DNA from 2 places in the Kitasatospora viridis genome. Region 1 is predicted to be linked to the other one. Evidence: riboswitches for the same ligand, from Rfam matches in the RefSeq annotation. Region 1 holds a riboswitch; the other holds the start of a gene.

Region 1 (6,923 bases):
AGGGCTACCGGCTGGTCCGCGACGCCGTGGAGCGCCAGGCGGCCATGCCGGTAGTCCCGGCGCCGCGGATCTCCCGCACTGCCCGCCGCATCCTCGACGAGGCCCTGCCCGCTTGGTGGGAGTTCCTCCGGGGCTGGGCGTACTCCCTGTACGGGACGGCCGTCGGCGTGGCCTGCCTGATCGTCGCGCTGGAGGTCGCCCGGACCTGACCGTGGCACGGGAGGCGGCGGCCGACGCGGGCGCCTCCGCGAACGGGTCGCGCCGCGGAGGCGGTCCGATGGGCCGTCAGCTTCGTTCGCCTCGGCCCGGTCCGGCTAGTTCACGTAGAGGTCGGCCTCGCCGAGGATGCCGGAGCCGGTGAAGCCGGGGTTGAACGGGGTCCAGGTGCAGTAGAAGGCGGTCCACTGGTGGTTGGTGACGCCGAGGCTGCCCATGCTCTGGCACTGGTCCTGGTAGTAGTACTCGGCGTGCCAGGTGTAACCGGGCGCGGGGGCCGGGGCGGCCTCGGCGGTGCCGGCGGCCACCAGGCCGGCGCCGAGCGCGAGGGCGAGCGCTGCTGCGGTACGGAGACGTCGCGTCATGGTGCGGGGCCTTTCGGTTGTGGGGGAGGGGAGTTGGGGTGCGGACTCCGCCGTGGCGGGGTCGGAAGAAGGCTAGTGAACTGGTCTGGACCAGTCAATGGGTTCCATTCATCTCAGCTCACCGGGCGGCGATCTCTCAAGATTCCGGGAGGGCAGCTCTCAGACCCGTCAAAGACTGGTCTGGCCGACTGTCGGTATGACGTCGCTCCTCCATGTGCCAAGGTCAGGCCGAGTCGCCCGGTTCGTCCCGGCGAACGCGCGGGTCGGGACGGGCGGGCCCAGACGCGAGCGGGTCGTCACCCTCGACCTGATGCGCGGCTACTACGTGGCGATCCTCGCGGCGGTGCACCTCGACTACCTGCCCTCGCTGCTCGGGGACGTGGACGGACGGGGTTCGCTGCTGGTCTCCGAGGCGGAGAACTTCTTCCTGATCGCCGGACTGCTGGTCGGCATGCTGCGCCGGCGCGACCTGGAGCGGCACGGGGCGGCGCGGATGGCGCGCAACTCCTGGCAGCGGGCCGGCCGGCTGTACCTGGTCGCCGTGACGCTGACCCTGCTGTTCACCTGCATCGGACGGCTGGCCGCGGCACGCGGCGTCACCGCGGTCAAGGTCGGCCTGGACACCGGCTCCTCCCCGGCGGCCCTGCTCTGGCGGGCCGCGATGCTGCGCTACACCTACGGCTGGGCCGACTTCCTCACCTTCTACGTGCCGATGTTCCTGCTGGTGCCGCTGGCCGTCTGGCTGCTCTCCCGCCGGCTCGCCGCGCTGGTGGTGCTGCTCGCGTACGCCGGCTACGTGCTGCCCTCGCAGTTCGCCACCGGCGCCGCCAGCCCGTTCCTGCAGTGGGGCGTCTACTTCTTCCTGGGCACCGTGGCCGGCTACCACTGGGACGACCTGCGCGGCTGGGTCGGACGCCTGGCACCGCGCCGGCGGCTGACGCTGCGCTGGGCCCTGGTGCTGGCCGCCGTGCTGATCTACGCCGCCGGCACCGTGCTGCTCTACCACCCGGAGTGGACCAGCTCGCCGCTGTACAACGAGCTGTTCCAGAACAACCGGCTGGGCCTGCTGCGCCCGGTGATCGCACCGGTCAGCGCGGCCGGGACCTACGTGCTCATCCGCCGTTTCGAGGCCCCGATCGCGCGCACGGTCGGCAAGGTGCTGCTGCCCTTCGGCCGCAACTCGCTCTACGTCTACGTGGCGCAGAGCTTCTTCATCTTCCTGGTGCCCTTCGTCTTCGGGCCGCGCGGCTTCTGGTTCAACACCAGCGTCGACCTGACGATCATCGCTGTCGTCTTCTGCGCCGTGCGCACCCGCTTCCTGGCCTTCCTGCTACCGGGAGCCTGACCGGTCCTAAGACTGCGGCGCGCTCTCGACGAACTCCAGGAGGTTGCCGACCGGGTCCTGGGTGTAGAACCGGCGGCTGGGCGGCAGGGTCTCGTCCCACACCACCAGGGCGCCGAGCTCGCCGAGGCGGGTGGCGAACTCGTCGATCTCGCTGACGGCGAGTCCGGGGTGGGCCTTGTGGGTGGGGCGGAACCCCTCCTCGATGCCGAGGTAGATGCGCACCCGTCCGCCGTCGGCGGCGAACCAGCAGCCGCCGGTGTCGGCGAGCGGGGCGGGCTTGGCGATCTCGGCCATCTGCAGCACGTCGCCGTAGAACGCCCGCAGCAGCGGCTCGGTGCCGGGCGGCGCGGCGAGTTGGACGTGGTCGAGCGCGGTGATCATGGATGTCTCTTTCCGGGGTAGGGATTTCGGGGGTCGGAGCGCGCCCGGTCAGGCGAGCGCCTCCTGCTCGGTGCGGTCGGGCTCCTCCTCCAGGTGCCAGTGCAGGTCCTGGATGCCCGGTTCGAGCGAGAGCCGGGAGACCACCTGCTCCAGCGCCGCGGCGACGTCGCCGGTGATGGCGACCGTGGCCCGCAGGCTGGCGGTGTCCTCGCGCTCCCGGCGGGCCCGCAGGCCGGTCGGGGCCAGGCCGGAGCCGGCGAGCGCCTGCAGCAGCAGGGCGCGGACGTGGCTCTCGGAGCGGCGGTCGCACCGCAGGTGGACGGTGGCGCGGACGGTGGCGTCCGGGTCGGTCCCGCTCGCGGGCGCCCGGTCGAGCAGCCGGCCGGCCGGGCGCAGCACGAGGTGCACGGCGAGCACGGTGAGCGTGCCGAGCAGGGCCAGGTCGAGGTGCCCGGAGGCGGCCAGCACGCCGACGGCGGCGGAGCACCACAGGGTGGCCGCGGTGTTGAGGCCGCGCACCCCGGCTCCGTCGCGCAGGATGACGCCGCCGCCGAGGAAGCCGATGCCGGAGACCACGTAGGAGGCGACCCGGGTGGGGCTGGTGGCGTCGCCGACGGCCTCGCTGTAGAGCACGAACAGGGTGGCGCCGGCGGCGACGAGGGCGTTGGTGCGCAGGCCGGCCATCCGGGCGCGCCACTGGCGCTCGACGCCGATCAGGGCGCCGCAGCCGACGCCGGTGGCGAGGCGGGTGAGGAAGTCGAGGGTGGTCAGGGTGTGCACGGGGGCACCTCCTTGTCGGGAGGGCGGCCGCCGGGCGCGCACCACCGGGACCCGCGGCGGCGGCACCGCGCGGGTCTGACGCTCCGTCAGAAGAGCGTGCAGGGAGGGTGGTTATCGCATGCCGACGGAGAACGAGGACAGGCGGGGGCAGGGGCTACTGTGGCCCGGACTACTGCAATCCATGTCTCTCGCCTCCTCCCGGTCGCACGCGCCCCGTGGCGCGCGTCATCGACTCGGCAAGGAGTTCACCGGCGCAGCCGCGATGCGCGGCCGCAGTGGTGCCGGTTCACCCCAACTCGTCAGAGCTTTGGCACTCCACGGCGTGATCCCTGCCCCGACCGCCGGCCGGGGGCCCATAGCGGGGCGCGGGAAGCCACTTGGGGTCAACCCTTAAGTCGGGAAGACCTGTCCTGAACCTGGGCGTCTCTCGACGTCGTCGGGTCAGTGGCCTGTGTCCGTGAAGACGCCTCACCGAACGAGGTGCCTTTCAAACCTCGCCAAGCCTAGACCCGATCCGGCGGGTCACTAAACACCTTTACGAAGTCTTGACCTTTTCCCCGGTGTTCGAGCACCCGGGTCGGTGGTCGGGTCAGGCTCGGCCGGGGGCGCGCCGGGCGCCGAACCACCTGCCCAGCCGGGACAGCTGACGGGTGCCCAGGAGGCCGAGCAGTGTCACCCCGACGCCGGCCACGCAGTCCAGCAGGTAGTGGTTGGCCGTGCCCATCACCACGACGGCGATGGTCGCGGGGTAGAGCAGCCCGAGCACGCGGAGCACGCGGTTGCGGCTGTGCCGGAAGACCAGCAGCCCGCACCACAGGGCCCAGCCGACGTGCAGGCTCGGCATCGCCGCGTAGTCGTTGGTCATCGCGGCGAGCCCCTTCGGCACGCCGCCCCCGCCGCTCCACCAGCCGAGCGAGGAGTGCAGGGCCAGCACGTCGACGAACCCTGACGAGTTGTCGAGCAGTCGTGGCGGCGCGGTCGGGAACGCGATGAACCCGACCAGCCCGAGGGTCGTCGTCAGCACCAGCCAGGTGCGGGCGCGCACGTAGTGCTCGCGGCGGTAGCGCCACAGCCAGAACAGCACGCCCGCCGTGACCGCGTAGTGCAGCGTGGCGTAGGCGAAGTCGGCGGGCACGCCCAGGCAGGGGTGCTGCGCGAAGAGGCGGTTGAGCCAGTGCTCGGGGCTCAGGCCCAGGGCCCGCTCGCCGGCGAGCAGGTCACGGCCGTGCTGCTGGGCCTGCGGCAGGCTGCTGCTGGCGAGCAGGCGGCTGCCGTCGTAGGCCGCGTACACCAGCAGCAGCAGTTCCCACCGGGCGCGGCGCCACCACGGCCGCCGCGCCGCGGCGGCCGGCAGTGCTTCGAGTGACGGCGCTTCGAGAGGTGGTGCGGCGGGTCCGTCGAGCCCGCCGGGTGCCGTGTCGATCGTGGCACCGGGCTGGGCGTAGTCGTTCTTCAGCGTGATCCCCTCCTTGAGCGCGTGAGCTCCGGGGCGGCTGGTTTCACGTGCTGACGACCCGGCAGGGTTGTGGACACGCCGAACCGGACCTCCATGCTTCCCCCGCTTCCGCCGACCGCCGCGGCACTCGTTCGTGTGCTTCACGCGCGACTGGATCTTAACTCTTGGCAGGACTGCCACGTGTGCGGCCACCCGGTGCGAACGCCGCCCCCCATATCCCCCATGACCTGCGGCCCGGCCGACGCGCCAGTCTGACATGTGCCCGGCGAGCCGGAGGCCGTGACACGCCAGGGCCGGCCGCCGGTCAGTTCCCCGGCCGTGCGCGGTACTTGACGGCCGCGCGGCGCAGCCCGCACGCTCGGCGGTCTTGGCGGTCTTGGCGCACGAGTCCGGAGGGGTGCGATGGCACGGGGCGAAGGTGGCCGGCGGGTCCGGCGGGTGCTGTTCGTCGCGCTGGGCGTGTCGGTGGGGCTCTGCGCGGCCCTGGCGGTGGCGGTCGCGGCGCTCGCGGTGCGGGTCGACGGGCACAGCATGCAGCCGACGCTGGCCAACGGGCAGCGCCTGCTGACCGTCCCGGGCACGGGCGGCACGGCGCGCCGGTTCGACGTGGTGCTGCTGCGCGCCCCCGGGCGGGACACCACCATCGTGAAGCGGGTGATCGGCCTGCCCGGCGACCGGGTGGAGATCGACTCGACCCCGCAGGACCCGTTCACCGTGCTGGTCCAGCCCGGCGGCAGCGGCCAGTGGTACCGGGTGGACCAGTCGACCTGGCCGGGGCAGGCGCACCGGAGCAGCAACTGCTGCCAGCCGGACGGCCGCCGGGACGCGACCCGCGCACGCGCAGGCGGTGCCGCCGGGCAAGCTGTTCTTCCTGGGCGACAACCCCGACGGCTCCGACGACGCGCGCAGCTACGGCTGGGGCGACCTGGCCACCGTCAGCGGCCGGATCGGCCTGCGGGTCTGGCCGCTGGGCGCGTTCGGCCCCCTGCCGACCGGCCCGACGCTGTCCCCGGTGCCGGCGCCCTCCGCCTGAAGCGGAATTCGCCGAGCGGAAAAGCGATACGGGGCGTAGCGGAAATGGCAGCCGGAAAGGGATCAGCGGAACCGGATAAACGAAACGGGCGGGTAGCGGGAATTCGGTGCCGTCAGATTCCGGCCGGGGCAGGCGGTTCCGGCCCGGTCGGTTCCGCATCGGTCGGTTCCGGCTCGGGGGTCGACCACCCCCGAGACCCGCATGACGATCTCCGCGATCCGCCGCACCGCCTCGGCGCGCCCGGACTGCTCGGGGTCCGCCGAGGACTGGAGCAGGTGGCTCGCGGTGAGGCGCACCACGGCCTCCACGGCGAGCGAGCGGGAGAGCGGGTCGACGTCCGGCCAGACCTCCTCGGTGTAGCCGGTGAGCAGCTCGGAGACGGTGTCGAAGGCGGCGCCGGAGCGGTGGTCAGGTAGGCGAGCAGCCCGTTCTCCTCGTCCCGATCGGCCGTCAGCACCGCTCTGAGCAGCGGGTTCACGTCCGCCTCGCGCAGGATGAAGCCGACGCCCGCCTCGGTGGCGGCGCGCAGCCGGCCGCGGTTGGCGTCGAGCTGCGCCAGGATGCCGAGCGCGATCCGGTCGAGCTCGCGGGTGAAGAGCTGATGGCCCAGGCCCTCCTTGGAGCCGAACTCGTTGTAGACCGTCTGCCTGCTGACTCCGGCCACGGTCGCGATCTCGGTCATGTGCAGCCGGCGGAATCCGCGGTCGGCGATCAGTTCGGCGGCCGAGTCCAGCAGCCGATCGCGCACCGGGGACCTTTCGGGATCGCGGTACCAGGCCATTCGCGGAGTCTAGTCAGCGAATCCTGCTCGGCTTATTGACGGACCGTCTGATAGTGCCTACGTTCTGGACACACTGCCAGAACCTTGTAAACCGACTCGGGTGGATTCCTCACGGTTCCTCCCGTCATCGGCTCATCGGCAGTGCCCTCACCCACCCCCCCGCCGTAGGCGGGAAGAGCGTCGGAGTGACCCATGCAGGAGAGATCCGAGGAAGGCACCCCACAACACACCGAACCGTCGAGCGGGGCGGGCGGTCGCGCCACCGCGCGGCGTCACCCGCTGGCGGCGCAGCGCCCTGGTGGCCGTGCCGGCCGCCGTCGCGATCACCGCCATGGCGATGGCGATGACCGAGGGCGCGCTGGCGGCGAACCTGTCGCTGACCGCCGTCCCGTTCACCCTCAGCTCCACCACCGTCGCGGCCCCGAAGGGCCTCGGCACCGTCATGACCACGGTGAACGCCGGCAGCAACCCGGCCGCCGTCTCCGAGGTGGGCCTGCCGAAGGCCGGCCTGGACGGGGTCTGCATCCACGCCACCCAGTCGGTGAACCTGCCGCTGGTCGGCACGG
Region 2 (6,923 bases), on a different contig from region 1:
ATCTGCCGGCTGCGGTTCCGGCTGGAGATCCCGGGCTGAGCCCGAGAGCCGGGACCGAAGGGCGCCAAGCAAGCGTCAAGATCCGCTCCGGGCGCGTGAAGAACGCGTCAGGGCGGCCGGCACGGCCCCGCGGCCCGGATAGCTTTCTGGTGCGACGGACCGGTCGGACCGATGGGGAGCGGTGGGCCGGTCGCAACACGCGGAGGGCGCGGGACCTGGCATGGCGGCCGGGCACCGCGCCCTCCGGCGCGTCCGGGGCCGCCTAGGATGGGCCTCATGAGCAAGGGCGGGCAGGTCTCAGGTGCGAACCATGTGCAGGAACCGGTGACGGAGGAGCGGCTCGACGTCGCCGCCGGCATCCTCGCCCTGCTCGCCGACCGCACCCGGCTCGCCCTGCTGCACCACCTCGGCGAGGGCGAGGCCGACGTCAGCACGCTCACCGAGGCCACCGGCGCCACCCGCACCTCGGTCAGCCAGCACCTCGGCAAGCTCCGCCTGTCCGGCCTGGTGACCACCCGCAAGGACGGCCGCCGGGTGGTCTACGCCCTGCGCCACGGCCACCTGCGCCGCCTGGTCGACGAGGCGCTCAGCGTGGCCGACCACGAGATCGGGCACCTGCCCTCGCACGACTGAGGCACCGACTGCCTTACGCCTCCAGGCTCTTGGCGGCGTCCCGGATGACGTCGAGGACGAAGTCGGGGTGCGACAGCATGGGCACGTGGCTGCTGTCGACGTCGTGGGTCTTGGCGCCCATGCGCTCGGCGGCGGCCCGCTCCAGGTCGGGGCTCACGGTGCGGTCGTGGTTCGCGACGATGTACCAACTCGGCTTCGTGCGCCAGGCGGTGCCGGGGACCTGCTGGGCGAACAGGTCGGGCACGGGCACGGCGCCGGTCGCGTGGACGAGCTTCTGCTCGGCGGCGGGCAGGTCGCGGCAGAAGTCGGCGAGGCCCGACTCGCGCAGCCAGATCCGGCCGTCGGAGACGTCGAGCTGCTCGAAGACGGGCATGGTGGGGTACTTGGCCTGCTGGTCCTGCGAGGTCTCGTCCTCGTCGGGGGCGAGCGCGGCGATGTAGACCAGGGCGCCGACGCGGTCGTGGACGCCGGCCTTGGTGATCAGGGTCCCGCCGTAGGAGTGGCCGACCAGCACGACCGGGCCGGGCACGTGCTCGATGGCGCGGGTGACGCAGGCGACGTCGCCCGCGAGCGAGTCGAGGCCGTGCTGCGAGCTGTAGACCTGGTGGCCCTCGGCCTGGAGCGCGGGGATGAGCTTGTTGAAGCACGACCCGTCGGCCCAGAGTCCGTGGGCGAAAACGATGCTGGCCCTGCTGGCCATGACGTCCTCCTTGGTAGGTGTCAGGCCACGACGGTATCCCACGTTAGGTGACTACCTGATTACCCTCGGTTGGCAAGTCTGCTCGTCTTCCGGTGCGAATATCCCGTCTATATGTGCGCAGGTGCGCACATGAGATATGCTCGGCGCACCGTGCTGGCGCCTACCCCTGCCGAGGTGTGCCGTGTTTGGGCTCTTCCGCCACCGTACGTACCGTCATCTCTTCGCCGCCCAGGTCATCGCGCTGACCGGGACCGGCCTGGCCACCGTCGCGCTGAGCCTGCTCGCCTACGGGCTGGCCGGGGCGCGGGCCGGGGAGGTGCTGGGGACGGCGCTGGCGATCAAGATGGTCGCGTTCGTCGGGTTCGCCCCGCTGGTCGGCGCGCACGCGCACCGGCTGCCGCGCCGGGTGCTGCTGGTCGGCGCCGACCTGATCCGGGCCGGGGTGGCGCTGGCGCTGCCGTTCGTCGACCGGGTCTGGCAGGTGTACCTGCTGATCTTCGTGCTGCAGGCGGCCTCGGCCGCGTTCACCCCCGCCTTCCAGTCGCTGGTGCCCGAAGTGCTCACCGAGGAGCGGGAGTACACCCGGGCGCTCTCGCTGGCCAGCCTCGCCTACGACCTGGAGAACCTGTGCAGCCCCGCGCTGGCCGCCGGGCTGCTCGCCGTGCTGACGTACCACCAGCTCTTCTTCGGCACCGTGGTCGGCTTCCTCGCCTCGGCCGCGCTGGTGGTCTCGGCCGTGCTGCCGAAGCCGGTGCGGCGGCCGGTCGAGGGCGGGGCGCTGGCCCGGTCCACCGCAGGGGTGCGGCTGCTCTGGCGCGAACCCCGGCTGCGGGCGCTGCTCGCGCTCAACCTCGCGGTGGCGGCCGGGGGAGCGGTGGTCTACGTGAACACCGTGGTGTACGTGCGGCACCAACTGCACCTGGGAGCGGGCGCGGTGGCGTTCGCGCTGGGCGCCTACGGGGCCGGGTCGATGACGGCCGCGCTGCTGCTGCCCCGGGTGCTGGAGCGGGTGTCGGACCGGGTCGTGCTGCTCGGCGGCGGCTTCGCGATCGCGGCGCTCTTCGTGCCGCTGACCGGCCTCACCATGGCCGGCGGGCGCGGGAGTTGGCAGTGGCCGACGCTGCTTGCAGTGTGGGCGGCGCTCGGCGCGGCCTGTGCCTCGGTCAACGCGCCGGCGGGCCGGCTGATCCGACGCTGCGTCAGCGCGGAGCGGCGGGCCGACGCGTTCGCCGCCCAGTTCTCGCTCTCGCACAGCTGCTGGCTGCTCACCTATCCGCTCGCGGGCTGGCTCGGCGCCACGGCGGGCCTGGCGGCGGCGGTGCTCGCCCAGGGGGCCCTCGCGGCGGTCGCGGCGGTCGCGGCGGCGCGGATCTGGCGCCCGGAGCGGAGCCCGGCCCGGCGGGTGCGCCCACTGGTGGCCGCCTGACGGAGCGGGCCCACCCTGCGGAGTCGACGCCCCGTCACAGCGGCGCCGGGATCGGAGACGGGCGCCGCGGCGAACAGTACGGCCCAGCTCTCGCGAACGCTGTCAAGGCGGCGGTGACGACACAAACGGTGGCTATAGTGGCGACCGCCTTCCGGCATCCCGTTCGATCAACGCTGGTCGACGGCGTCCTCGACGTACCGTCAACTCGCGTGCGCACACCGGAGGTTGGCCATGTCCATCCTGACCATCGCGCGACACGTCCGGCACCAGCCGGCCGCAGCGCAGCACCACCCGCAGCACCACCCGCAGGACCGGGGCCCGCAGCCGCGCGGCTGTCTGCGGCTCACCCTGCGCGACGGCGCGGCCCGGCTCTACCTGCTGGACGCCCGCGACTTCGCCGCCACCACCTCGCCCGAGGTGGCGTACGACGCCCGGATCCACACCGCCTACCTGCTCGCGGTGCAGGGCCACCGCCCCGAGTGGCTGGCCCAGCACCTCGACCTGCCGGTCGACGCGGTCCGCCGGATCGCCGAGCACGCCGCGCAGTTCGGCCCGGCCGGCCCGGGCACCCGACCGCCTGAGTAGCAATCAGGTCGTCAAAACTCCGTAAAGGGCTGAAGTGGTTGCCCGAACATGGAGTAACCTTGTTGTGGTTTTGCAGTGGATCCAAAAACAGGCACCTCGTTCGGTGAGGCGTCTTCGCGGACACAGGCCACTGACCCCACGACGTCGAGAGACGCCCAGGGTCAGGACAGATCTTCCCGACCTAAGGGTTGATCCCAAGTGGCTGCCCACTCCGGTGGGAGTACGCCGTGAAGTGCCAAAGCTCTGACGAGTTGGGGTGAGCCAGTAGGCCGTCGTGCGCACTGGCGAACTCCTTGCCGTGTCGATGACACACGCCACGGGGCGTGTGCGACCGGGAGGAGGCGAGAGACATGGACTGCAGTAGTCCGGGCCACAGTTGCCCCTACCCCCGCCTGTCCTCGTACTCCTACGGCACGCGGTAACCACCTTCTCTGCGCCTTCGTCCGACACGACGTCAGTTCGTGCTGCCCGGACGGCCCTCGCAGGGCGGATCGCTGCTGCCTGCCACCGACCTCCCCCGTCATCGGGGGGCCAGGGAGGCCTGCCATGACCGACATCACCACCAAGACCGACCTCACCGCCGGGGTTCCGGCACCCCGCGCCGCCGTTCTGGACGACGCGCACATCGGTGACATCAAGGGTGCTCTGGGCACCATTCGTTTGGACGACGACGCTCCGCGCAAGGGGTTGTCGGCGAAGTTGAAGACGTTGCTGGCCATTGTGGGGCCGGGCCTGATCGTGATGGTCGGGGACAACGACGCGGGTGCGTTCTCGACGTACGGTCAGGCGGGGCAGAACTACGGCACGAGCCTGCTGTGGACGCTGCTGCTGCTGGTTCCGGTGCTGTACGTGAACCAGGAGATGGTGCTGCGCCTGGGTGCGGTGACCGGGGTGGGGCACGCCCGGCTGATCCTGGAGCGGTTCGGGAGGTTCTGGGGCGCGTTCAGTGTGATCGACCTGTTCCTGTTGAACGCGTTGACGCTGGTGACGGAGTTCATCGGGGTGACGCTGGCGGCGGGGTACCTGGGGCTGCCGAAGGTGGCGTCGGTGGTGCTGGCGGCGGCGATCATCATCGCGTCGGCGTTCACGGGTTCGTTCCGGCGGTTCGAGCGGATCGCGGTGGCGCTGTGCGCGGGTTCGCTGCTGCTGGTCCCGATCTACTTCATGGTGCACCCGAAGAGCTCGCAGATGGGCCACGACTTCGTGGTGCCCAACATGCCGGGCGGTACGGGGCAGTTGGCGACGGTGATGCTGCTGATCATCTCGATCGTGGGTACGACGGTGGCGCCGTGGCAGCTGTTCTTCCAGCAGAGCTACGTGATCGACAAGCGGATCACGCCGCGGTTCATGAAGTACGAGAAGGTCGATCTGTGGATCGGCATCGTGATCGTGGTCGTGGGTGCGGCGGCGATGATGGGGTTCGCGGCGGCGGCGTTCGCGGGCACGGACGGGTTCGGGCAGTTCTCGGACGCGGCCGGGGTGGCCAGGGGGTTGGAGGCGCACGCGGGCAAGCTGGTGGGTGTGCTGTTCGCGATCGCGCTGCTGGACGCCTCGATCATCGGTGCGTTCGCGGTGTCGCTGTCGACGGCTTATGCGATCGGTGACGTGTTCGGGATCAAGCACTCGCTGCACCGGGGGATCGGTGGGGCGAAGGGGTTCTACGCGGTGTACGCGGGTCTGGTGTGTGCGGCGGCGGGGATCGTGCTGGTGGCCTCGGACCACACGCTGGGTCTGTTGACGCAGGGTGTGCAGGTGTTGGCGGGGGTGTTGCTGCCGTCGGCGTCGGTGTTCCTGCTGCTGCTGTGCAACGACCGTCAGGTGCTGGGGCCGTGGACGAACGGGCCGAAGACGAACGCGTTCACGTCCGCGGTGGTGGGTGTGCTGGTGACGCTGTCGATCATCTTGACCGCGTCGGTGCTGTTCCCGGACATCTCCTCGGGCGCGATCCTGGACATCATGGCCGGCTGCGGTGTGGTGGGTGTGCTGGCGGCGGGCTTCGCCTTCACCCGCAAGCGCACCGCGACCAAGGAGGACCCGATCGACCGTACCGGCCGGGACACTTGGCGGATGCCGCCGCTGGAGACGCTGACGATGCCGGTGATGTCGACGGGTCGCAAGATCGGCATGGGCGCCCTGCGCGGGTACCTGTTCATCGCGATGATCCTGGTCGTCATCAAGCTGGTGCAGTCCGCCCTCGCCCACTGACACCCACTCAACTCCCTTTTCCCCCATCAGTTCTGTCCATGGGCGTGTTCGGCATGCCCGCAGACCCGGTCACGGAGGTGACACCAGATGTCCGTCATTGCCTCGTTCCAGTCCGTCCAGCTGAGCCGCCCGCGCACCCGCTCGTTGCGCGCCGCGTTCGCCCAGGCCGTCCAGCGCCTCGCTGAGAGCCCGTTCGACAGTCCGGTGCTGCACGCCGTCACCCCCGACGGGCCGCAGGGCGGTTCGCGTCGGCTGCGGGCCCGTTGGGAGTCGGTCACCGCCGCCGACGGGGCCACCCGGTTGGCCTGCCGCTGGACCGCCGACCGCTGAACCCGCACCACCCAAGGAGCTTCGACATGGCCATCCGCTACCCCCGACTCGACGTCGTCTTCTCGGCGAACCACCCCGACGTTCCCCGGACCGAGCTGCCCGGCCTGGTGGTCGACGTCGACCAGCGCACCGTCCTGGTGGACGGGCGCCCGATAGAGCTGCCGTTCCTGGAGTTCGAACTGCTCGCCCACCTGGTGGCCAGCCCGCTGCGGGTGCACTCCCGCGGCCAGCTGATGGAGGCGATCTGGGGCCGCCCCGACAACGGCGACACCCGCACCATCGCCACCCACATCGCCCGGATCCGCCGCAAGCTCGGCCCGGGCCACCGGGACGCGATCGCGACGGTCCGTCAGGTCGGCTACAAGTACGACCCGCGCCTCGTGCAGGCGGCGGCCTAGGGCGCGCGCCCCGCCGATCCTGCGCCTATGGTGCGCCTATGTTGCGCCTGCGCAGGATCGGCGGGACCGGTCAGACCAGACCCTGGTTCGACTCGCGCGACATCGTGACCCGCCACAGCCGGCGCGGCAGGGCGCCCTCCTCGAACGGCTGGACCTCCCGCAGGTCCCAGCCCTCGGCCAGGGCGTCCACCAGTTCGCGCGGGAAGAAGTGCACGGCGAAGCCGCCGTGCTCCCAGATGTCGTCCCCGTGGCCGGTGCCCGCGCCGTAGTGGGCGTCGCCGGTGTGGCGCACGGTGTAGACGAAGCTGCCGCCCGGCCGCAGCACCCGGCGCACCTCGGCGGTCAGCGCGTGCAACTCCGCGGTGCGCAGCGCCATGCAGAGCAGCATGTGCGCGAAGACGGCGTCCACCGAGGAATCGGCCAGCGGAAGCGGCGTGCGCACATCGTGCGCCACGGTGCGCAGCCGACCCGACAACCCGTCATGCGCCGCGGCATCGGCGAGCTGGTTGAGCCCGACGGGACTGAAGTCGGCAGCGGTCACCGAGAACCCGGCCCGGGCCAGGTACAGCGCATCCCGCCCGTGCCCGGCCCCCAACTCCAACACCTCGCGGGCACCAGCCGCACGGAACGCCTCGGCCGCGTGCAC

What was found. A riboswitch is a leader RNA that binds a small molecule or an ion and turns the genes downstream of it on or off. The one in region 1 is predicted to bind magnesium.
Region 2: it holds a riboswitch for magnesium, as region 1 does, so the genes downstream of both, FHX73_RS25985 (NRAMP family divalent metal transporter) here and FHX73_RS30680 (MgtC/SapB family protein) in region 1, are expected to answer to the same signal.

Annotation. Positions count from the first base shown of each region.
Region 1 is NZ_VIWT01000002.1:766,391-773,313, forward strand. Features, by position in the region: gene FHX73_RS30660 (hypothetical protein) at 1-209, shown strand, start outside; gene FHX73_RS30665 (hypothetical protein) at 315-581, opposite strand; gene opgC (OpgC domain-containing protein) at 778-1,926, shown strand; gene FHX73_RS30675 (VOC family protein) at 1,933-2,307, opposite strand; gene FHX73_RS30680 (MgtC/SapB family protein) at 2,356-3,087, opposite strand; M-box (ykoK) riboswitch at 3,371-3,574, opposite strand; gene FHX73_RS45060 (phosphatase PAP2 family protein) at 3,677-4,378, opposite strand; partial or broken gene FHX73_RS47350 (S26 family signal peptidase) at 4,946-5,173, shown strand; gene FHX73_RS47355 (S26 family signal peptidase) at 5,391-5,576, shown strand; gene FHX73_RS47705 (hypothetical protein) at 5,639-6,274, opposite strand; partial or broken gene FHX73_RS47710 (hypothetical protein) at 6,244-6,357, opposite strand; gene FHX73_RS30700 (hypothetical protein) at 6,662-6,923, shown strand, end outside.
Region 2 is NZ_VIWT01000001.1:5,783,050-5,789,972, forward strand. Features, by position in the region: gene FHX73_RS25960 (APC family permease) at 1-39, shown strand, start outside; gene FHX73_RS25965 (ArsR/SmtB family transcription factor) at 277-633, shown strand; gene FHX73_RS25970 (alpha/beta fold hydrolase) at 647-1,333, opposite strand; gene FHX73_RS25975 (MFS transporter) at 1,515-2,759, shown strand; gene FHX73_RS25980 (hypothetical protein) at 2,991-3,344, shown strand; M-box (ykoK) riboswitch at 3,433-3,607, shown strand; gene FHX73_RS25985 (NRAMP family divalent metal transporter) at 3,891-5,549, shown strand; gene FHX73_RS25990 (hypothetical protein) at 5,637-5,879, shown strand; gene FHX73_RS25995 (winged helix-turn-helix domain-containing protein) at 5,906-6,277, shown strand; gene FHX73_RS26000 (class I SAM-dependent methyltransferase) at 6,348-6,923, opposite strand, start outside.